Linked DNA regions of Euzebya rosea. The protein of the gene in region 2 interacts with the protein of the main gene of each other region in a pairwise test. Links are inferred from orthologs where the notes say so. Each region holds a gene or a part of one and is shown on either strand. Other genes may lie near its edges. The genes, in order: leuS and ligA.

What was found.
Region 1: the proteins of ligA (region 2) and leuS interact in binary tests that used the Escherichia coli proteins (3 or more experiments, as listed by UniProt). The link is inferred for Euzebya rosea from one-to-one orthologs.

What each region holds. Positions count from the first base shown.
Region 1 is NZ_PGDQ01000004.1:233,978-243,782, reverse strand. Bases 2,701-5,856 are described here. They hold leuS (leucine--tRNA ligase), read right to left. Parts: upstream 5,547-5,856; coding sequence 2,901-5,546; downstream 2,701-2,900. Other genes in these bases: CUC05_RS06230 (alpha/beta hydrolase family protein), read left to right, coding at 5,679-5,856; CUC05_RS06240 (ABC transporter ATP-binding protein), read right to left, coding at 2,701-2,875. Outside these bases: CUC05_RS06250 (M13 family metallopeptidase), read right to left, coding at 1-1,036; CUC05_RS06245 (sensor histidine kinase), read left to right, coding at 1,221-2,039; more of CUC05_RS06240, read right to left, coding at 2,087-2,700; more of CUC05_RS06230, read left to right, coding at 5,857-7,655; CUC05_RS06225 (DUF6882 domain-containing protein), read right to left, coding at 7,652-8,314; CUC05_RS06220 (GuaB1 family IMP dehydrogenase-related protein), read right to left, coding at 8,317-9,753.
Region 2 is NZ_PGDQ01000015.1:158,135-167,763, reverse strand. Bases 4,332-7,311 are described here. They hold ligA (NAD-dependent DNA ligase LigA), read right to left. Parts: upstream 6,846-7,311; coding sequence 4,818-6,845; downstream 4,332-4,817. Other genes in these bases: CUC05_RS19210 (oxidoreductase), read right to left, coding at 7,196-7,311; CUC05_RS24900 (hypothetical protein), read right to left, coding at 6,975-7,136; CUC05_RS19220 (hypothetical protein), read right to left, coding at 4,332-4,661. Also shown: CUC05_RS19240 (PP2C family protein-serine/threonine phosphatase), read left to right, coding at 1-98; CUC05_RS19235 (VWA domain-containing protein), read right to left, coding at 69-1,031; CUC05_RS19230 (DUF58 domain-containing protein), read right to left, coding at 1,031-1,999; more of CUC05_RS19220, read right to left, coding at 3,504-4,331; more of CUC05_RS19210, read right to left, coding at 7,312-8,158; CUC05_RS24895 (WCX domain-containing protein), read right to left, coding at 8,270-8,488; CUC05_RS19205 (alpha/beta fold hydrolase), read left to right, coding at 8,507-8,977; tRNA 2-thiouridine(34) synthase MnmA, read right to left, coding at 9,010-9,629. UniProt on the Escherichia coli protein: DNA ligase that catalyzes the formation of phosphodiester linkages between 5'-phosphoryl and 3'-hydroxyl groups in double-stranded DNA using NAD as a coenzyme and as the energy source for the reaction.

The DNA.
Region 1 (9,805 bases), on a different replicon or contig from region 2:
GCTTGCCGACGGCCTCGCCCATCACCCCCTGGACGGTGGCCACCCCCCGCTTCCAGCGTTCCTTCAGCTCCTTGGCGCCGGTCAGGATGCGCCCGGTGAAGTCGAAGCGTTCGTCGACGAACGGCGAGGAGAGGTAGGACGCGGTTCCACGGAGGACCCGCCACGCCAGCCACCGCTGCCACACGCCGAGGTCGACCTCCTCCAGCGCGACGGACACGGCCTCGAGCACGTCGGGCTGCCCGACGACGACCTCGGTCCACTGCGACTCCGCCAGGCCCATCGCCGTCAGCCAGGTGGGTGCGGTCGGCAGCAACGACGTCAGCCCGTCGGCGTCGACGAGGTTGTAGGTCCGGACCGCGTCGCGGGTGGCCGTGCGGTCCCAGTGGGCGGCGGCCAAACGGGTCTCGAGCGCCATCACGTCCTCCGCGGCACCGGCGGCGTCGCGGCCCCCGATGGGGTCCAGGCCGTGCTCGGCGGCGAGGGCCATCATCCGCTCGACGTGGCCGACATAGGCGCTGCGGATCTCCGCGTGCTCGTCGAGGCGGTAGTAGGACTCGTCGGGCAGGCCGAGGCCGCTCTGGGCGAAGTGCAGCAGGTACCGCTCGGGGTTGCCCCGATCCACCCAGGGAGACAACGAGACGACACCGCCGACACCCTCCCGCGCCAGCCGACCCATCAGGGCGACCAGCTCGTCGGTGTCGCCGAGGCCAGCGATCGCACCCCACGTGGACTCCAGCGGTGCCGCGCCCAGCGCCTCGACGGTCTCCTCGTCGACGAAGCTGGCGTACAGGTCACCGATCTTGGTGGCCTCCTCGCCCGTGATCCGTCCCTCCGCGGCGTCGGTGATGATCGTGCGGACCTGCTCCTCCGACATGTCGTTGAGGATGGCGAAGGACCCGTGGGTGGCCCGGTCGTCGGGGATCTCGGTGCGCTCGACCCACCTGCCGTTCACGTGGCCGAACAGGTCGTCCTGCGGCCGGACCGCCGGGTCGAGGTCGAGGTCGTCGATGGTGTCGAAGTCGCGTGCAACGCTCATGGGCAGGTGGGGCCTTCGTCGGGACGGGTCGGGACCCGCCATGCTGTCACCTCGGGGAGGCCGGGGCAGCCGACCATCGGTCGTGCCAGCCCCCGACGGACGGTGCGATGGCGCATGATGGCGAGGTGAACGGGACCCACTCCTGCTGCGCGCAGCGTGGCGCCGGCCTGCGCGAGGATCCGTCGTGACCGGCCGGGACGACGAGATCGCCCGGCTGCGGCGTGTGGTCGAGCGGGAGCGACAGGCACGGCGCGAAGCCGAGCAGATCGCCGAACGGGCCATCGCGCGGTTGTACCGGACCCTCGAGGCCACCGAGCAGGAACACGCCACGCTCCGCGCCGTCGCGGCATCGGCCACCCACGACATCAAGAACCCGTTGTCCACGATCAGCGGGTTCGCCAAGCTCCTCGACGCCAGGCAGATCGAGGAGCCGCTGCTGACGGAGATCCTGGGACGACTCGTGGCCTCGACCGACTACACCATCGAGCTGATCGACGGACTCCTGGAGGTCCTCGCCGCCGGGACGGTCGCAGGGCGCACCGCGACCACCGACCTCGACCCCGTCATCGAGCAGGTCGCCAGCGAGCTCCGGGCCCGGCATCCGGAGGCCCGGCTTGTCGGCGAACCCGTGGGGAAGGTCGCGATGGCCGCCGTCGACGCCCATCGACTGCTCGACAACCTCGCCGAGAACGCGGCACGCCACGCCGGCGTCCCGTCGGTGCGGATTACGGTGGAGGTCCTCCAACGCAACCCCGAGGAGGTGACGCTGCGGGTCGGCGACAACGGCGTCGGGATCGACGAGGCCGACCGCGACCGGGTCTTCACCATCTTCCAGCGCGGGCTCGACAAGGCGCGCGGGACCGGCACGGGGGTGGGCCTGGCGTTGTGTCGACGGCTGGTCGAGGCGGTCGGGGGTGCCCTGTGGCTGGACGAATCCCCGTCGCCGGAGGGTGGGGCCGCCTTCCTGCTGCGGCTGCCGGTCCCGGCGGAGGACACGGGCTGACCGGTCCGCTCGAACCCGGCTGCGCCGGTCGGCCGAGCAGTCGCCTGTCAGCCCTTCAGGCCGCGGGCGGCGAACCGGCCGTCCCGATGCCGCACCTCGAGCGGATGGTCGAAGACCCGTGACAGCGCGTCGGAGGTGAGGGTCTGCTCGATCGGACCCGCGTCGACGATCGTCCCCCCGGCGACGAGGGCGACGTGGGTGAACCCTCGCGGGATCTCCTCGACGTGGTGGGTGACCAACGCAACCGCCCGCACGGCGGGGTCGGCGGCGATGTCCTCGAGCAGTCCGAGCAGCTGTTCCCGCCCGGCGATGTCCAGCCCCGCGGTCGGCTCGTCGAGGAGCAGCAGCTCGGGCCCCGTGAGGGTGGCGCGTGCGATCTGCACCCGCCGGCGTTCGCCCTCGCTGAGCAGGTCCAGCCGCCGGTCCGCGATGGCGGCCAGGCCCACTCGGTCCAGCGCTGCGTCGACCGCCGCCCACCGCTCCTCGTCGTGGGTGGACCCGAACCTGACCAGCTTGGCGTCGAACCCGCTGGCCACGGCGTCGCGGACGGACATCCGCTGGTCCATCAGCCGTTCGAGGGAGGACGCGGTGTACCCCAGCCGCAGGCGCAGGTCCTGGACCAGCGTGCGGCCCAGGGTCTCGCCCAGCACCCGGATGGTGCCGGTGGAGGCGTGGTCGTAGGTCGCGGCGACCTTGAGGATGCTGGACTTGCCGGCGCCGTTGGGGCCGAGCAGCACCCACCGTTCGCCGTCCTCGACCCGCCAGTCGACGTCGTGGAGCACGACCTGCCGTTGGCGGGTCATGCCGACGGCGTGGAGCTCTATCGCGGTGTCCATGGGGTCCCTCGTCGTGTGGCGGTGGTCACCCCACCACGAAGTTGACGAGGCGGCCGGGGACGACGATCTCCTTGCGGATCGCCTTGCCGTCCAGCTGGGCGGCAACCTCGGCCCTGGCGGCGGCCAGCACCGTGTCGTTGTCGGCGCCGTTGGGCACCTCGACCGTGCCCCGCAGCTTGCCCTGGACCTGCACGGCGATGGTGATGGTGTCCTCCACCAGCGCCGACTCGTCCCACTCCGGCCAGGGCTCGTTGGCCAGCGACTCGTCGTGGCCCATGCGGGACCACAGCTCCTCGGCCAGGTGCGGTGCGTAGGGCGAGAGGATCAGCACGAAGGCCTCCATGTCGGCCTTCGCCATCGGCTCGCCGCTGCAGGTGTTGACCAGCTCCATCATCTTGGCGATGGGCGTGTTGACCTTCAGCTCCTCGATGCCCGTCGTCGCTTCCTTGATGGCGGTGTGGAGGGCCTTGCGGACCTCGCGGGGCGTCTCCTCCGGCATGGGACGCAGCTGCCCGCCCGTCTCGGAGTCGGAGGTGTCGACGAACAGCCGCCAAGTCCGCGACAGGAAGCGGTGGATGCCCTCGCAGCCGGAGGTGTTCCAGACCTTCGTCTGGTCCAGCGGGCCCATGAACATCTCGTACAGCCGCAGGGTGTCGGCGCCGAAGCGCTCGATGATCTCCAGCGGGTCGACGGAGTTGTTCAGGCTCTTGCCCATCTTCCCCGACTTCTGCTCCACGGGGGTGTCGGTGCCGGTGACGAACCAGTCGGTCCGGACCTCCTCCTGGGTGTGGGCGCTGGTCATCGTGACCGTCCGGCCGGGGCGCTGCTCGACGTCATCGGGGTGGACGTACTTGCCGCTGCTCTGCCGGTAGCTGTTGGCCAGGATCATCCCCTGGTTGGCCAGCCGGGTGAACGGTTCCCGCGTGGGCACCAGCCCGATGTCGTGGAGGACCTTGTGCCAGAAGCGGGCGTACAGCAGGTGCAGGACGGCGTGCTCGACCCCACCGATGTAGAGGTCGACATCACCCCAGTAGCGGACGTTCTCCTGACTGAACGGCAGCTCGGTGTTGCTGGCGTCGGTGTAGCGCAGGTAGTACCAGCACGACCCCGCCCACTGCGGCATCGTGTTGGTCTCGCGCATCGCCGGACGACCGTCGGGCGCGGTCGTGTACAGCCAGTCGGTGGCGCGGGCGAGCGGCGGCTCGCCGGTGGCGGTCGGCTTGTACTCGTCGACGTGCGGCAGCTCGACCGGCAGGTCCTCGTAGGGCACCGGCACGATCTCGCCGGTCGGGTTCCCCTCGTCGTCGAGGATGTGGAGGAACGGGAACGGTTCGCCCCAGTAGCGCTGACGGCTGAACAGCCAGTCCCGCAGCTTGAAGTTGACCTTGCGTTCGCCCTTCCCCTCCGCCTCGAGCCAATCGATGATCGCCGGCTTCATCTCCTCCGTCGTCATGCCGTCGAACTGGCCGGAGTTGATGACGGTGCCGCTGCCGGCGAAGGCCTCCTCCTGCACGTCCACCCCCGCGGGGACGCTGAACGTCGGGACGATCGGCAGGCCGAACTTGCGGGCGAAGGCGTGGTCGCGTTCGTCGTGGGCTGGCACGGCCATGATCGCGCCGGTGCCGTAGCTGGACAGCACGTAGTCGGCCACCCAGATCGGCACGGCCTCGCCGTTGACGGGGTTGATCGCCCGGGCGCCGGTGTCCACACCCGTCTTGTCCTTGGCGTCGCCCATCTGCCGGTCCAGCTCGGAGCGGGAGATGGCCTTCTCGACGTACGCCTCGACCTCGGCGCGCTGCGCGTCGGTGGTGATCGACGCGACCAGCGGGTGCTCGGGGGCCAGCACGCAGTAGGTGGCCCCGAACAGCGTGTCGGGCCGTGTGGTGTAGACGACGAAGTCCTCGTCGGCCCCGTCGATGCTGAAGGAGACCTCCGCACCCTCGGACCGTCCGATCCACTGGCGCTGCATCTCCAGGACACCCTCGGGCCAGTCCAGCTGCTGCCCGTCGGGGAGCGGCTGGTCGAGGTCGTCGAGGAGCTCCTGGGCGTACTCGGTGATCCGCAGCATCCACTGCTTCATGTTGCGCCGGACGACGGGATCACCGGTCTCGACGTAGCGGTTGTCCACGACCTCCTCGTTGGACAGCACGGTGCCCTGGGCCTCGCACCACCACACGGGCACCTCGTCGAGGTAGGCGAGCCCCTTCTCGTACAGCTTCAGGAAGATGTACTGGGTCCAGCGGTAGTAGTCGGCGTGGGACGACACGACCTCGCGCGACCAGTCGTAGGAGAAGCCGAGGCGGCGCAGCTGGGTACGGAAGTACTCGATGCGCTCATCGGTGATGACCGCCGGGTGGATGCCGTCGCGCTGGGCGGCGCGTTCGGCCGGCAGGCCGAAGCTGTCGAAGCCCATCGGGTTGAGGACGCTGTAGCCCTTCATCCGCTTGTAGCGGGCGACGAGGTCGACGGCGGTGTAGCTCTCGGGGTGGCCGACGTGCAGCCCCGACCCGGAGGGATAGGGGAACATGCCGAGGGCGTAGAACTTCTCGCGGGAGGGGTCCTCGACCGCCTTGAAGGTCTCGTGCTCGGCCCAGTACGCCTGCCACCTGGGTTCGATGGTGGCGGGGTCGTAGGCATGGCTGCGTGGGGCGCCGGTGGTGTCGCTGCTCATCGTGCCCGAGGGTACGCGGCGAGTCACCCAGCAGGCGAGGTGGCCGGGGCCCGTTCGACCGAGCATCGTCGGCGACGTCGCCACCACACGGCGACTAGGGTCTCGGTCATCCCGACCGAGGAGGAACCCACCGTGCCCGACACCGACCGCACCGTCGCCCCGTACGGCACCTGGCCGTCCCCGCTGTCCGCCGCCGACCTGGCCGCGGCATCCGTCGGGTACAACGACCTCGCCGTCGACGGCGAGGACGTCCTGTGGCTGCAGAGCGACCCCACCGACGGTGGGCGCGTCGCGGTCGTCCGGTCGGGCGCGGACGGTCGGGAGGTCCTGTCCCCCGCGGGCTTCAACGCCCGGACGAGGGTCGGTGAGTACGGCGGCGGCGCGCTCGGTGCAGGCCACGGCGTCGTGCTGGCCTGCAGCTGGGAGGACCAGCGGGTCCATCGCATCGCCGACGGGGACGCCGTCCCCGTGACCCCCGAGCCGGCGACCCCCGCCGGGATCCGATGGGCCGGGATGGCCGTCCTGCCGGGCGGTGAGGCGTTCTTGGCCATCCGCGAGACCCACGGCCCCGACCGGCCCCGGTCCAACGTCAACGTCCACGGGGCCGAGGAGGCCATCAACGAGATCGTCCACGTCGACATCTCCTCCGGTAGGACCACGGTCCTGGTCACGGGTCCGGACTTCGTCGGCGGCCCGTTCGTGAACGCCGCGGGGACACGGGTGGCGTGGCTGCAGTGGGATCACCCCGACATGCCGTGGGATGCCGCCGAGCTGTGGGTCGCGGACATGATGGCCGACGACGGACCGGCGCTCGGCGACGCCGTGCACGTGGCCGGCGGGGACGGCAGCGCGGTCGCCGATGCCTGCTGGGACGGCGACCGGCTGCTGTTCAGCGACGACCCGGACGGCTGGTGGAACGTCTTCGCCTGGTCCGACGGGCCGGTCGAACGGCTGCAGGAGGAGGCCGTCGACAGCGGCGCACCCCGCTGGGTGCACGGGATCGGTCAGATCACCGTGGCCGACGGCGCGATCCACGTCCAGACGCTGTCCGACGGGTACGCCCATGCCCGACGGATCGACGGGACCGGGAGCGGCACCGCCCTCCACATCGACGGTGTCGGGCTGGTCGGATCGTTGGCGACCGTCGGCAAGGACCTGGCGATGATCGCCGGCGGCCCCGCCATGCCCACGGGCGTCTTCCGGGTCGACCCGACCACTGGGACGGCGACCCGCCTGAGCGCCGAACGGGAGGACGCCGCCGCACGGATCGGGGCCGTCCCCGAGCACATCACGTTCCCCACGGCCGACGACGCGGTGGCCCACGGCCTGTACTACCCGCCGACCAGCGCCACCCACGTCGGCCCCGACGACGAACGGCCGCCGCTGGTCGTGCTGACCCATGGCGGCCCGACCAGCGCCGCCCGGACGACCATCAACGGCACCGCCCAGTACTGGACGTCACGCGGGTTCGCCGTCGTCGACGTGAACTACCGCGGGTCGATCGGCTACGGCCGGGCCTACCGGGATGCGCTGCGCGGCAACTGGGGGATCCACGACGTGGCCGACACGATCGCGGCCACCCGCCACCTGGTCGCGGCCGGCCTCGCCGACCCCGACCGGCTGATCATCGAGGGCGGCAGCGCCGGTGGGTACACCACCCTGCTGGCGCTGTGCACGACCGACACCTTCGCCGCCGGCGGCAGCCTCTTCGGGGTGGCGGACCTCCGTGCCCTGGCGACCGACACCCACAAGTTCGAGTCGCGCTACCTCGACTCCATGGTCGGCCCGTGGCCCCAGGACGAGCAGGTGTACGTCGACCGCTCCCCCATCACCCACGTCGAATCGCTGGCCACGCCGATGATCGTGCTGCAGGGCGACGAGGACGCGGTCGTCCCCCCGGCGCAGGCCGAGCTGATCGTCGCGGCGCTGCGGCGACGGGGCATCCCCCACGCCTACATCCTGTTCGAGGGCGAGCAGCACGGCTTCCGCAAGGCCGCCAACATCACCCGCTCCCTCGAGGCCCGGCTGGCCTTCTACGGACGGGCGCTCGGCTTCGACCCGGCCGACGACATCGACCTGCCGGAGTTCGACCCGGGCACCCGCACCTAACGCACGCCGGTGATGTCGACGCCGTCGATGCGGCCATCGCGGGTGAAGGCCACGGTCACCGCGGTCGTGCCGATGGTGGCGACGACGATCTCGTCGAGGCCGGTGGTCGACAGGCCGGCGTCACGGCACAGCGCCACGGTGGCGACCCGGTGGTCCATCGGGGCCAGGGCCACCCCCGTGGTCAGGGCCTGCACGAACTCCTGGGCCTGGACCGGCGGCAACGGCACGTCGCCGAGCAGGGCGTACATGGCCCCGTCCAGGTAGGGGAAGCGGTACATGGCCGACGCCTGCGTCCAGCCGCGGGCGATCGCCGCGAGCAGGAAGGGGTCGACGTCGAGGACGGACCAGACAGCCTCGGCCAGCTCCTCCACGTCGTTGGCGCGGCCGTAGTCGCGCAGCGCGGTCACGCCCGTCAGCAAGCTGGGGTCGAACGCCCCGTCCTTCGCTGCCCACGCCCACGTGAAGGTGTCGGCGGCCTCGTCGGTCGCGCCGACGAGCTGGGCGGCGAACTGCATCTCCGACCCGAACCGTGCGACACCGGCCTCGAGGTCGAGCTCGCCGACCTCTCCACCGACGAGCCTGGCCAGCCGTTGCTGGCGCAGCAGGGTGGCCGGCACGTGTTCGGCGGCCAGGTCCAGGATCAGCGGCAGGTCAGCCATCCTCACCACCCCGCCTGGAGGGGCTTGCCCTCGGTGAAGCCGGCGAGGGACTGCAGGCCGATGACGGCGCGGTCGGCGAAGGCCGCCAACGAGCGCGCGCCTGCGTAGGTGGCGGCGCTGCGGACCCCGGCGGTGATCTGGTCGAGCAAGTCCTCCACCCCCGGGTTGTCGGGGTCCAGGTACATCCGCCCCGAGGAGATCCCCTCCTCGAACATGGCCTTGCGGGCCCGGTCGAAGGCGTCGTCGTCGCGGGTGCGGCGCGACACCGCCCGCGAGGACGCCATGCCGAAGGACAGCTTGTAGGACCGGTCGTCGGCGTCGACGAGCAGGTCGCCGGGTGATTCGTGCGTCCCCGCGAACCACGACCCGATCATGACCTGCGACGCGCCGGCGGCCAGCGCCAGCGCCACGTCCCTGGGGTGGCGGATGCCGCCGTCGGCCCAGACGTGTCCGCCGGCCTCGCGAGCCGCGGCGGCGCAGTCGAGGACCGCTGACAGCTGGGGCCGGCCCACCCCCGTCATCATCCGGGTGGTGCACATCGCGCCCGGCCCGACGCCGACCTTGACGACGTCGGCTCCGGCGGCGATCAGGTCCCGCGTGCCCTCGGCCGTGACGACGTTGCCGGCCACGACGGGCACCCGTGGGTCCAGTCCCCGGACGGCCTGCAGCGCCTGCAGCATACGGGCCTGGTGCCCGTGGGCGGTGTCGACGACGAGGGTGTCGATCCCCGCCTCCAGCAGCTCCTTGGCCTTCGCCGCCACGTCACCGTTGATCCCGACGGCCGCCGCGATGGCGAGCCGGCCGTCAGCGTCCAGCGCAGGGCGGTACAGGTGGGACCGGAGTGCACCCTCACGGGTCACGAGCCCCACGAGCCGTCCATCGGCGTCGACGACGGGCGCCAGCCGACGATGGGCGGCATGCAGCGTGTCGAAGTACGCCCTCGGGGTACGGCCGGCGGGCAGGGTCAGCAGCTCCGTCGACATGACCTCGCCCACCTGGGTGAACCGGTCGACGGTGTGCAGGTCGGCCTGCGTGACGACCCCGACGGGTTCGTCGTCGGCGAGGACGACAGCAGCACCGTGCGACCGCTTGTGCAGCAGGTTCTGGGCCTCACCGACGGTGTCGGTCTCCACCAGCGTGATGGGGGTCTCGTAGACGGTGTGGGCGGCCTTCACGCCGGCAACCACGTCGGCCACGATGTCGGCGGGGATGTCCTGGGGGATGACCGCCATCGCTCCACGCCGGGCCAGCGTCTCGGCCATGCGTCGGCCGGACACCGCCGTCATGTTGGCGGCCACGATGGGGATCGTCGACGGGCAGCCGTCGCCGGGGGCCAGGTCGACGTCGAACCGGGACTCCACGTCGGAGGAGCCGGGGACGAGGAAGACGTCGTCGTAGGTCAGGTCGTTGGGCGGCACGTGGCCGTCGAGGAATCGCACCCGGCCACCGTAGACGGCGCCGCACCCCCCGACGAGGGGTCACCCCGACGAG
Region 2 (9,629 bases):
CGGTCCACATCCGGGTTCCTGCCGACGTCGGGGAACCCCTCACCCGTCCGTCCGCGGTGGACGGCAGGTCAGGGGAGGCGGGAGAACCAGGCGAGTGAGGCGGCGGCCGCGGCGGTCCCGAGGATCATCGCGGCAACGACCCACGGGACGATGACCTCGACCTCCTCGGTGGTGAAGCCCACCGCCACGCCCAGGGTCTCGAAGATCTCCGTCAGGGCCTCGGCGCTCTCGGCGTCGTAGAACCGGCCGCCGGTGTCCTCCGCGATCCCCTCGAGGGCCCGGCCGTTGGAGGGGACGGGCACGATCTGGCCCTGGAACTGGATGACGCCGTTGACGGTGCCGAAGCTGATCGTGGAGACGGCGATCCCGGCCTCCTGGGCGGCACGGACCCCGAAGGCGTTGGGCCGCCCGGCGGTCGTGTCCCCGTCGGAGAGGACGATGATCGTCGCCGGTTCCGGTTCGTCGTCGCCCTGCTGCTCGGCCTGGATGGCCTGCAGGTCGGCCTCGATGAGGTCCACGGCCACCAGCAGGGCCTCGCCGATGGCGGTGCCGGGGCGCAGCTCGAGGTTCTCGATCGTCGTGCGGACGATCGCCCGGTCGTCGGTGGGTGCGACGTTGGCGACGGCGTTCTCCGCGAAGCTCACCAGCCCGACCCGCACCTGGTCGGGCACCTCGTCCATGAACCGCAGCGCGGCGGCCTGGGCGGCGTCGAGCCGACGCGGTTCGACGTCACGGGCGTCCATGGAGATGGAGGTGTCCAGCGCCAGGATGACCGTCGACGCCTCGACGGGGACCTGCTCGGCCTTCACCGGCCGGGCGATGGCGATGACGAGGCAGATCAGCGCCAGCACGAGGGCGGCCGCCGGGACGTGTCGGCGCCAGCCGGGGGTGTCGGGGGCGATCTCGTCGAGCAGGTCGAGGTTGGTGAACTGCACCGCGTAGTGGCTGCGGCGGGACTGCATGACGACGTAACCGATCGCGAGCCCGATGGGCACGACGACCAGCAGCAGCATGGCGGGGGCGGCGAACATCAACGGGAGCTCCGTCGTGGGAGGGGGGCGCGGCGGCGACGTTCGACGTAGCGGATGACGTCGGCCAGCCAGTCGGTGTCGGTGCGCACGCTCAGGTGCGAGGCGCCGGCGCGGCGCAGCTCACCGGCGATGCGGTCGCGTTGGTCCCGGGCGGCCTGGGCGTAGCGGATCCGCACGGACCGGTCGCTCGTGTCGACGACGCGTCGGCGGCCGGACTCGGGGTCGGCGAGGGTGATGAAGCCGACGTCGGGGAGGTTCAGCTCGCGTGGGTCGACGACGTCGACGGCGATGACCTCGTGGCGTTCGGTCAGGGCACGGATGCTCCTGGCCCACGGCGGGGTGGCCTCGTGGGCCCTGCCCGGACCGCTGCGTCCCAGGAAGTCGCTGACCACGATGACCAGGCCTCGCCGTCGGGCCAGGCGCCCGGCGCGACGCAGGCCCCGCGACAGGTCGATGGGCGTGGCCGCCCCCGCGGTCCGTGCGGTCACCCGCGGCAGCCGGGAGATCCGCTGCAGGGTGGCGTGCACGTGGTGTCGTCCGGAGGCGGGGGCGTACCACTCCTCCCCTGCCGGGTGCAGGGCGAGCGCGCCGAACCGGTTGGCCCCGTGTGCCGTGACGAACCCGAACGCGCCGAGCACCTCCACGGCCACGTCGCGCTTCTGGCGTCGGCCCGTGCCGAAGTGCAGGCTGCCGGACAGGTCGATCACGCCGATCGTGGTGAGCTCGTGGTCGGCGATGGTGTCGCGGACGTGGGGATGGTCGGTGCGCGCCGTGACGGCCCAGTCGATCCGCCGCACGTCGTCACCCGGCCGGTAGCGGCGCGCCTCGCCGGGTTCCGAGCCGTGGCCGGGAAGCAGGCCCTGGTAGTCGCCGTGCAGCCGGCCCTCGAGGCGTCGGCGCACGGCGAGCTCCAGCCGGCCGAACGCCTCGGGACGCAGCGTCGTCCCGGGTGTCAGCGCTGGCGGGATGGGCGAGCTCACGCGGGCGGGGCCAGCGGGTCGCCGGACGCGTCGTCGGGTCCGTCAGCGTCGGATGCGTCGCCGTCGGATGCGGGACGGCCGGGGTCGTCGTCGGGGTCGACGGGTGGCGTCGTGTCCTCCGGTGCGGTCAGCGGCACACCCTGCGGGGGCGTGTCGTCGTCCGCACCGTGGTCACGGCCGTCCTCCTCGCCGAGCCCGGCGAACGGGTCCTCGCCGTCGCCCATGGCGTCGACGTGCCCGGGGGCGCGATCGGTGGTCTCGGCCGGCCCCCACTCGCCGTCCGGCGGCGGCATGACCGGTCCGCGGTTGGCGCCTCGGGCAGCGTCCTGCTGGCCCTGGAAGGTCCCCGGGGTGCTCTGGGCGACGTGATAGGGCTGCTGGGCATGGAGGCCGCGGTTGGCGGTGGGGGGTACCGGTGTCGCGTCGGGGATCCGCGGTGGGCCGGCCGGCGGCCGTGCGGCACCGTTTGACGACGCCAGCTGCGGCGCCGGGATGGTCGTCAGCAGGTGGTACAGCACCTCGTCGACGGTGATGCCGTCGGCGACGGCGTCGAAGGACAGCACGAGCCGGTGGTTCAGCACGTCGTAGGCGATGTCGTAGATGTCCTGCGGCTCGACGGCGCCGCGGCCGCGCAGCAGGGCCAGGGCACGTGCACCCTCGACCAGCCCGATCGAGGCACGGGGGGAGGCACCGAAGGCGATCAGCGGGGTCAGGCTGTCCAGCCCCTGCCGGGCCGGCTCGCGGGTGGCCAGGACCAGCCGCACGGCGTAGTCGGCCACGCGTGGGTCGACGTGGATCGCCCGTGTCGTGGCCTGCAGGGCCTTGACGTCGTCGAGGGTGATGACCTCGCGCGGGTGGATCGCGTCCCCCGCCGCCCGACGGACGATCTCCATCTCCTCGTGGGGGCCGGCCGGGTAGTCCACCGGGACCTTCATGAGGAAGCGGTCGCGCTGCGCCTCGGGCAGCTGGTAGACGCCCTCGGACTCGATGGGGTTCTGGGTGGCGAGGACGAGGAAGGGACGGTCGACCCGGAAGGACTCGCCGCCGATGGTCACCTGCTTCTCGGCCATGACCTCCAGCAGGGCCGACTGGACCTTCGCCGGGGCACGGTTGATCTCGTCGGCCAGGACGAAGTTGGCGAACACCGGGCCGAGCTCCACGGTGAAGCGCCCCTCCTCCTGCCGCCAGATGCGGGTGCCGACGATGTCGGAGGGCAGCAGGTCGGGGGTGAACTGCACGCGGCTGAAGGACCCGCCCATGGCGGTGGACAGGGTCGTCAGCAGGCGGGTCTTGCCGAGGCCCGGTGCACCCTCGAGCAGGCAGTGCCCCTCGGCGAGCAGGCCGACCATGACCCGCTCGACGACCCGCTGCTGGCCGACGATGACCCGGCCGATCTCGGCGCGGACGCTGGCCAGCAGCTCCGCGGACCGGGACGGGGTCAGCAGCTCGACGTCGGTGTCGTCGTGGGTGTCGTTGTCGGCAGGGACGGTGGTCATTCGGCGAGCTCCAGCCCGTTGGCGATGGTCAGCAGTTCGTCGGTGCCCACGTCGGCGGGCCCGTCGATGTCGAGGTAGGTGTCGGGATCACCGTCGACCAGCCACACGATGCGCTGCCCCTCCAGCAGGTAGGCGGTCTGGCCGCGGACGCTGATCTCCGTGGCCTCGTCGGTCAGGACGACGTCCAGCCGGCGGGCGGCGTCCTCGGCGCGCACGGCCAGGACGGTGATGTCGCCCAGCGGGTGGTCGAGGTGGGTGACCTGCTCGATGCGCGTGGCCTCGTTGCCGGTGGAGGTCTGCGTGACCGTCGTGTCGTCCTCCGCGGTCCCCGACGGCAGCTGGGTCAGGTCGAACAGCAGCGGCAGGTCGATGTCACCGTCCTCGGGATCCTGCGGGGCCGGCTGGGGCTGCAGGCCCCCCTCGCCCGGCGGCGCCTCGGGGGCGGTCCCGCCCTCCGGGGGCAACGCGTCGCCCTGCGGGGGCAGCGCGTCACCGGACGGCGGCACGGTGCCCTGCTCGCCGCTGGGGTCCTCCGGTGCGGTACCGGGGTCCTCGCCACCGGCGCTGGGCGCCGGCGCGGGTTCGAGCTCGCCGGGGCTGGGGGTCGCCTCGGGTCGGCCGTCGGCCAGGTCGTCCTCGGCCGGTGGTTCGGGGGCGGGCGCCGGGTTGTTGGGCGAGGGGGTGAAGGTCCCGAAGGGATCGCCGTCCCCCTCGTCGGCGGTCTCGGCGGGCAGCGGCGAGTCGGCGTCCACCGGGTCGTCGTCGCCGAGCAGCACGAGGGCGGCGGCCACGCCGAGCGCGAGCAGGAACAGCACGCCGAACACGGCGATGGCGATCTGCACGGGGGTGATCTGCGAGTCGTCGCCTGCGGGTGGGGCCGCGGGGGCGGCGGCCATCGAGGCGGGACGGGCGACCACCGGGGCGCGCATGGGCGGGATCGGCCCGAACGGCGGGTCCTTCGGCAGGTCGCGCCACGTCGGCCCGTCGGCGCCCTGTCCGGCGGGTCCGGCACTGCCCGGCACCCCGTTCGTGGGGCCGGTCAGCGGTGCGCCCGCGACGAGCCCGGGGACGGGTGGTCCGGCGACGGGACCTGCGGGACCGGGCGTGCCGGAGGGCATCCCGATGGGCGCGCCGGCAGACGTTGGATTCGACATGTCGGAGTGAACGCTAACCGCACACGCGTAAAGCGGCAGTCAAAGCTCCGCTGACCCGGCAGTCAACGCTCCGCTGACCCGGCAGTCAACGCTCCGCTGACCCGGCAGTCAACGCTCCGCTGACCCGGCAGTCAACGCTCCGCTGACGCGTCCGTGTCAGGCAGGCAGCTCGCCGGTCAACAGCAGCTGCTCGAAGGCGGCTTCGTCGAGGATGGGCACGCCGAGGTCCTCGGCCTTGGTGGCCTTCGAGCCCGGACTGTCGCCGACCACGACGGCGAAGGTCTTGCCCGAGACGCTGCCGGTGACCTTGCCGCCGGCGTCGAGGACGGCCTGCTTGGCCTCGTCACGGGAGTACCCGGCCAGGGTGCCGGTGATGACCAGCGAGCGGCCTGCGAGGACGTCGCTGGTCGTGGCCGTCACCTCGGTGTCGGTGCGCACGCCCGCGTCGACGAGTTTGTCCAGCAGCGCAGCGTTGCGGTCGTTGGCCATCCAGCTGACCAGTGACTCCGCGATGACCGTGCCGATGCCGTCGACCGCGGCGATCCGCTCGACGTCGGCGTCGCGCATCGCCTGCAGGTCCCCGAGGGAACGGGCGATCAGCTTGGCCACGTTGGGCCCGACGTGGCGGATGTTGAGGCCGGTCAGCAGGCGCTCGACCGGCTGGGTCCTGGACTTCTGGATGCCGTCGAGCAGCAGGTCGGTCTTCTTGTCGCCGAACCCCTCGAGGGCGAACACGGCGTCGCGATCAAGCAGGTACAGGTCGGCCAGGTCGGTGACCAGCCCGGCCTCGAGCAACGCCTTGGCGGTCTCGTAGCCCAACCCCTCGATGTCCATGGCCTTGCGGCTGGCGAAGTGGTCGAGGGTCTCGAGGATCCGGTTGGGGCAGTCGACGTTGACGCAGTAGGTGTCGGCCTCGCCCTCCAGCCGTTGCAGCGGTTCGCCGCAGAACGGGCAGGTCGTCGGGAACTGCCAGGGACCGGCGGCCTCGACCTCCTCGGGACGTTCCGACAGCACCGGGCCGACGACCTCGGGGATCACGTCCCCGGCCTTGCGCACGATGACCATGTCCCCCGGGCGGACGTCCTTGAGCCGGGCCTGGTCCTGGTTGTGGAGGGTGGCGTAGGTCACCGTGGACCCGGCGACGAGCACCGGTTCGAGGACCGCGTAGGGGGTCGTGCGTCCGGTGCGGCCGACGTTGACCTCGATGTCGACCAGCCGGGTGCGCTGCTCCTCCGGCGGGTACTTGAACGCGATGGCCCACCGGGGGGCACGGCTGGTGGAGCCGAGCTGGCGTTGCTGGTCCAGCCGGTCGACCTTGACCACGACGCCGTCCAGCTCGTAGGTGGGATCGTGGCGGTGGGTCTCCCAGTGCTCGACGAAGGCCCACACCGCACCGATGTCGTCCACGGTGCGGGTCTCGGGGGCGGTGGGGATACCGGCGTCGCGGAGGAAGTCGAGGAAGCCGGAGTGGGTGTCGACGTCCAGCCCGTCGGTGGCACCCATGCCGTGGGCGACCAGCGCGAGGGGGCGGGTGCGGGTCACCTCCGGGTCCTTCTGCCGCAGCGCGCCCGACGCGGCGTTGCGCGGGTTGGCGAACCGTGCCTCGCCGGCGGCCTCCCGTGCGGCGTTCATCGCCTCGAACTTCTCCACCGGGTAGTGGATCTCGCCGCGGACCTCCACCAGCGCCGGCGGGTCGTCGACGGCGAGCAGACGGGGGATCCCCTCGATGGTGCGGACGTTGGCGGTGACGTCCTCACCGGTGGTGCCGTCGCCACGTGTGATCGCCTGGACGAGGAAGCCGTTCTCGTAGATCAGGGAGATGGCGACCCCGTCGACCTTGAGCTCGCAGGTGAAGCGGTGGTCCCCGTCCTCCAGTCCGCGGGCGACCCGGGCGGCCCAGGCCTGCAGCTCCTCGCGGTCGAAGGCGTTGTCCAGCGACTGCATCGGCAGCCGGTGGGCGACCTCGCCGAAGGCGCTGTCGATCGGCGCCCCGACCTGGTGCGTCGGCGAGTCGGGGTGGTCCAGCTCCGGATGCTCGGCCTCGAGCCCCTCGAGCTCGCGCATGAGCGCATCGAACTCGGCGTCGGGGATCTGCGGATCGGAAAGGACGTAGTACCGGTAGCGGTGGTACGCGAGCGTCTCGCGCAGCTCCGCCACCCGGTCGCGGGTCTCGCGGTCAGTCATGGAGGGAGGAGTCTATGGACCACCTGCGACATCGTGGCCGACCTCGCGGCCGGCCCCCGTCGCGGCGACCTCGGCCGCACGGCCGCGCGTGCCGCCGGGGTCGTGCGGGAGGGCTGGTTCAGCTGCGCGTCAGCGCAGGTCCTTCCAGTCGTGGATCTCGGCTTCCCAGCGTTCCCACTCGTCATCGACGGGGATCTCGACCTGCTCGAGCTGCGGCTCGTCGAGGTTGCTGTTGGCCTGCAGCCACGCCAGCACGGCGCCGAACACCGTGACCCACAAGACTTCACTCATCGTCGACTCCTGACCCGCTTCCGGCGATCGGTCCCAAACGTACCCAGTTCAGGGTCCCGTCACCGCACGGAACCGGTGTTCGTTCCCAACGCGTCGTATGTCACGCCCGTGGTGTCCACCGAGATGTCCCACAGCCGGGCGGCGTCGGCCTCGTTGCGCGCCCTGCGGTTGACCTTGGCCGGGCCGACGGGTCCGCGCATCTCCGCCGGGCCCGTCGGGCCCCAGTAGCTGCCCCCGGGCACGTCGCTGACCGCGGCGTGGATCTGGGGCAGGGCGCCCTGCTCGACCGACATGCCGACCAGCGGCGTGATCAGCCGCATGCCGATGCTGGCGGCCTTGTGGAACAGCCCACCGCCGGGCAGCCCGACGCCGGCCGACTGGAGGTTCGTGGCGGTGTAGCCGGGGTGGGCAGCCACCGACCGTGCGTCGGCCCCTGCGGCGTCGAACCGGCGCTGCAGCTCGAGGGCGAACATCAGGTTGGCCAGCTTGGACCGGGCGTACTGGGCGGTGGTGTCGTAGCCGTCGGACCGCTGCTGCTGCAGGTCGTCGAAGTCCATCTCGCCGCGGTGGTGCATGCCGGAGGACACGGTCACGACGCGGGCGTCACCCGCGGCGAGCAGCGGCTCGAGCAGCAGGCCGGTGAACGCGAAGTGGCCGAAGTGGTTGGTGCCGAGCTGCAGCTCGAGGCCGTCGGCGGTGGTCGCCTCGGGGGTCATCATGATGCCGGCGTTGTTGACGAGGATGTCCACCTCGGGGTGCTCGCTGCGGATGACCTCCGCGGCGGTGCGGACGTTCTCCAGGCTGGCCAGGTCGAGCTGGACGAACCGAAGGTCTGCCGTCCGGTTGGTGGGCCGGATCTCGGCCTCGGCGGCGTCGAACTTGTCCTTGGAGCGGGCGGTCATGACCACGGTCGCGCCGGCCCCGGCCAGCGCCCGGGCCGTCTCCAGCCCCAACCCCGAGTTGGCGCCGGTGACCACCGCCGTGCGGCCGGTCAGGTCGGGAAGGTCGGCAAGGGTGAACACGGGAGCTCCTCGAAGGGGTCGTTGTCGTGGGGGATGTCCGCGATGCCGTCGGGGCACCGCGCACGTTCCACAGCCTTGCCCGGATGATGCCCTGTCGAACGTGTCCGCCCGTCACCGGGTCGTCAGCCACCGGCCCAGGGCATGCAGCGCCTCCACCAGCTCGGGCGGGTCGAGCACCTCGAACTCGCAGGTGAGTCCCACCAGGAACGTCGCGATGGGATGCAGGTCGTCACCCCCGACCCGGAGCAGTGACCGGCCGTCGTCGTGGGGGTCCAGCAGCCCGATCGCCGTGGGCACGCGCACGCGGGCGACGTCGTCCTCGTCGGCCACAGCTACGCCGGCGCGGTGGTGACCGGTGCAGCGGCGGCACTCCCCGACCGCATCGGGCGGATCGTGTACGTCGACGCCTCGGTCCCGACCGACGACGGCCCGCTGATCGGCGACGGACCGCAGCTGGAGGCCATGCAGGCATGGGCGGACGGCTTCGGTGGTCGACTGCTGCCGTTGTTGCCCGACGAGATGTTGTGGGCACGCGAGCTGTACGGCGCCGACGACCTGTCCGCGGAGGCGCTGCAGCGGTTCCGCGAGCGGGCGACCCCGTTCCCCCTGCCGTGCATGACCAGCCCGCTCCCGCCGGGCACGGTCGCCGGTGCCGCCGGCATCCCGCGGACGTTCGTTCGCTGCACCCGGTCGGGACCGTCCCCGTGGTGGGCCGACGCCGACCAGCGCCGACCGGAGGACCACTTCGTCGAGCTGGACGCCGGCCACTGGCCCATGTGGTCCACGCCGGAGGCGCTGGCAGCCGCGATCCTCGGGTGAGTCCCCAGGGGCGCGCTGGAGGGCGGTGTCGGTCAGCGCGAGGTCGTGGCGATCGTGCCGCCGCCCACGCACTCCTCGCCCCGGTAGACGACGACGGCCTGGCCGGGCGCGACGCCGCTTGGCCGGTCGTCGGTGAAGGCCACCGACATGGTCGTGTCGTCGGCGGTCCCGTCGAGCTGGACCACCACCGGCAGCCGCTCGCCGTGGTAACGAACGCGGGCGGTCAGCCCCTCCTCCCCCGGGGTGGGTGGGGCCACCGTCCAGCTGACGCCGTCCGCGGTGAGGGCCGAGACGCGCAGGTCCTCGCGTCGGCCGACGGTGACGGTGTCGCCCTCGATGGCGGTCACGAACCGCGGTTCGGGCATGCCGGACAGTCCGAGCCCGCGCCGCTGCCCGACGGTGAAGGCGAACGCGCCGTCGTGCTCGCCGAGGTCGGTGCCGTCGTGGTCGACCAGGCGGCCCGGGCGTCGGCCGATGCGGGCACCGAGGAACGCCGCGGTGTTGCCCGAGGGGATGAAGCAGATGTCGGTGCTGTCGGGCTTCGACGCCGTCACGAGCCCACGCTCGGCGGCCATGTCGCGCAGCGCCGACTTGTGGATGCCCCCGACGGGGAAGGCGGAGTGCTGCAGCTGGTCCTGGCTGGCCATGTACA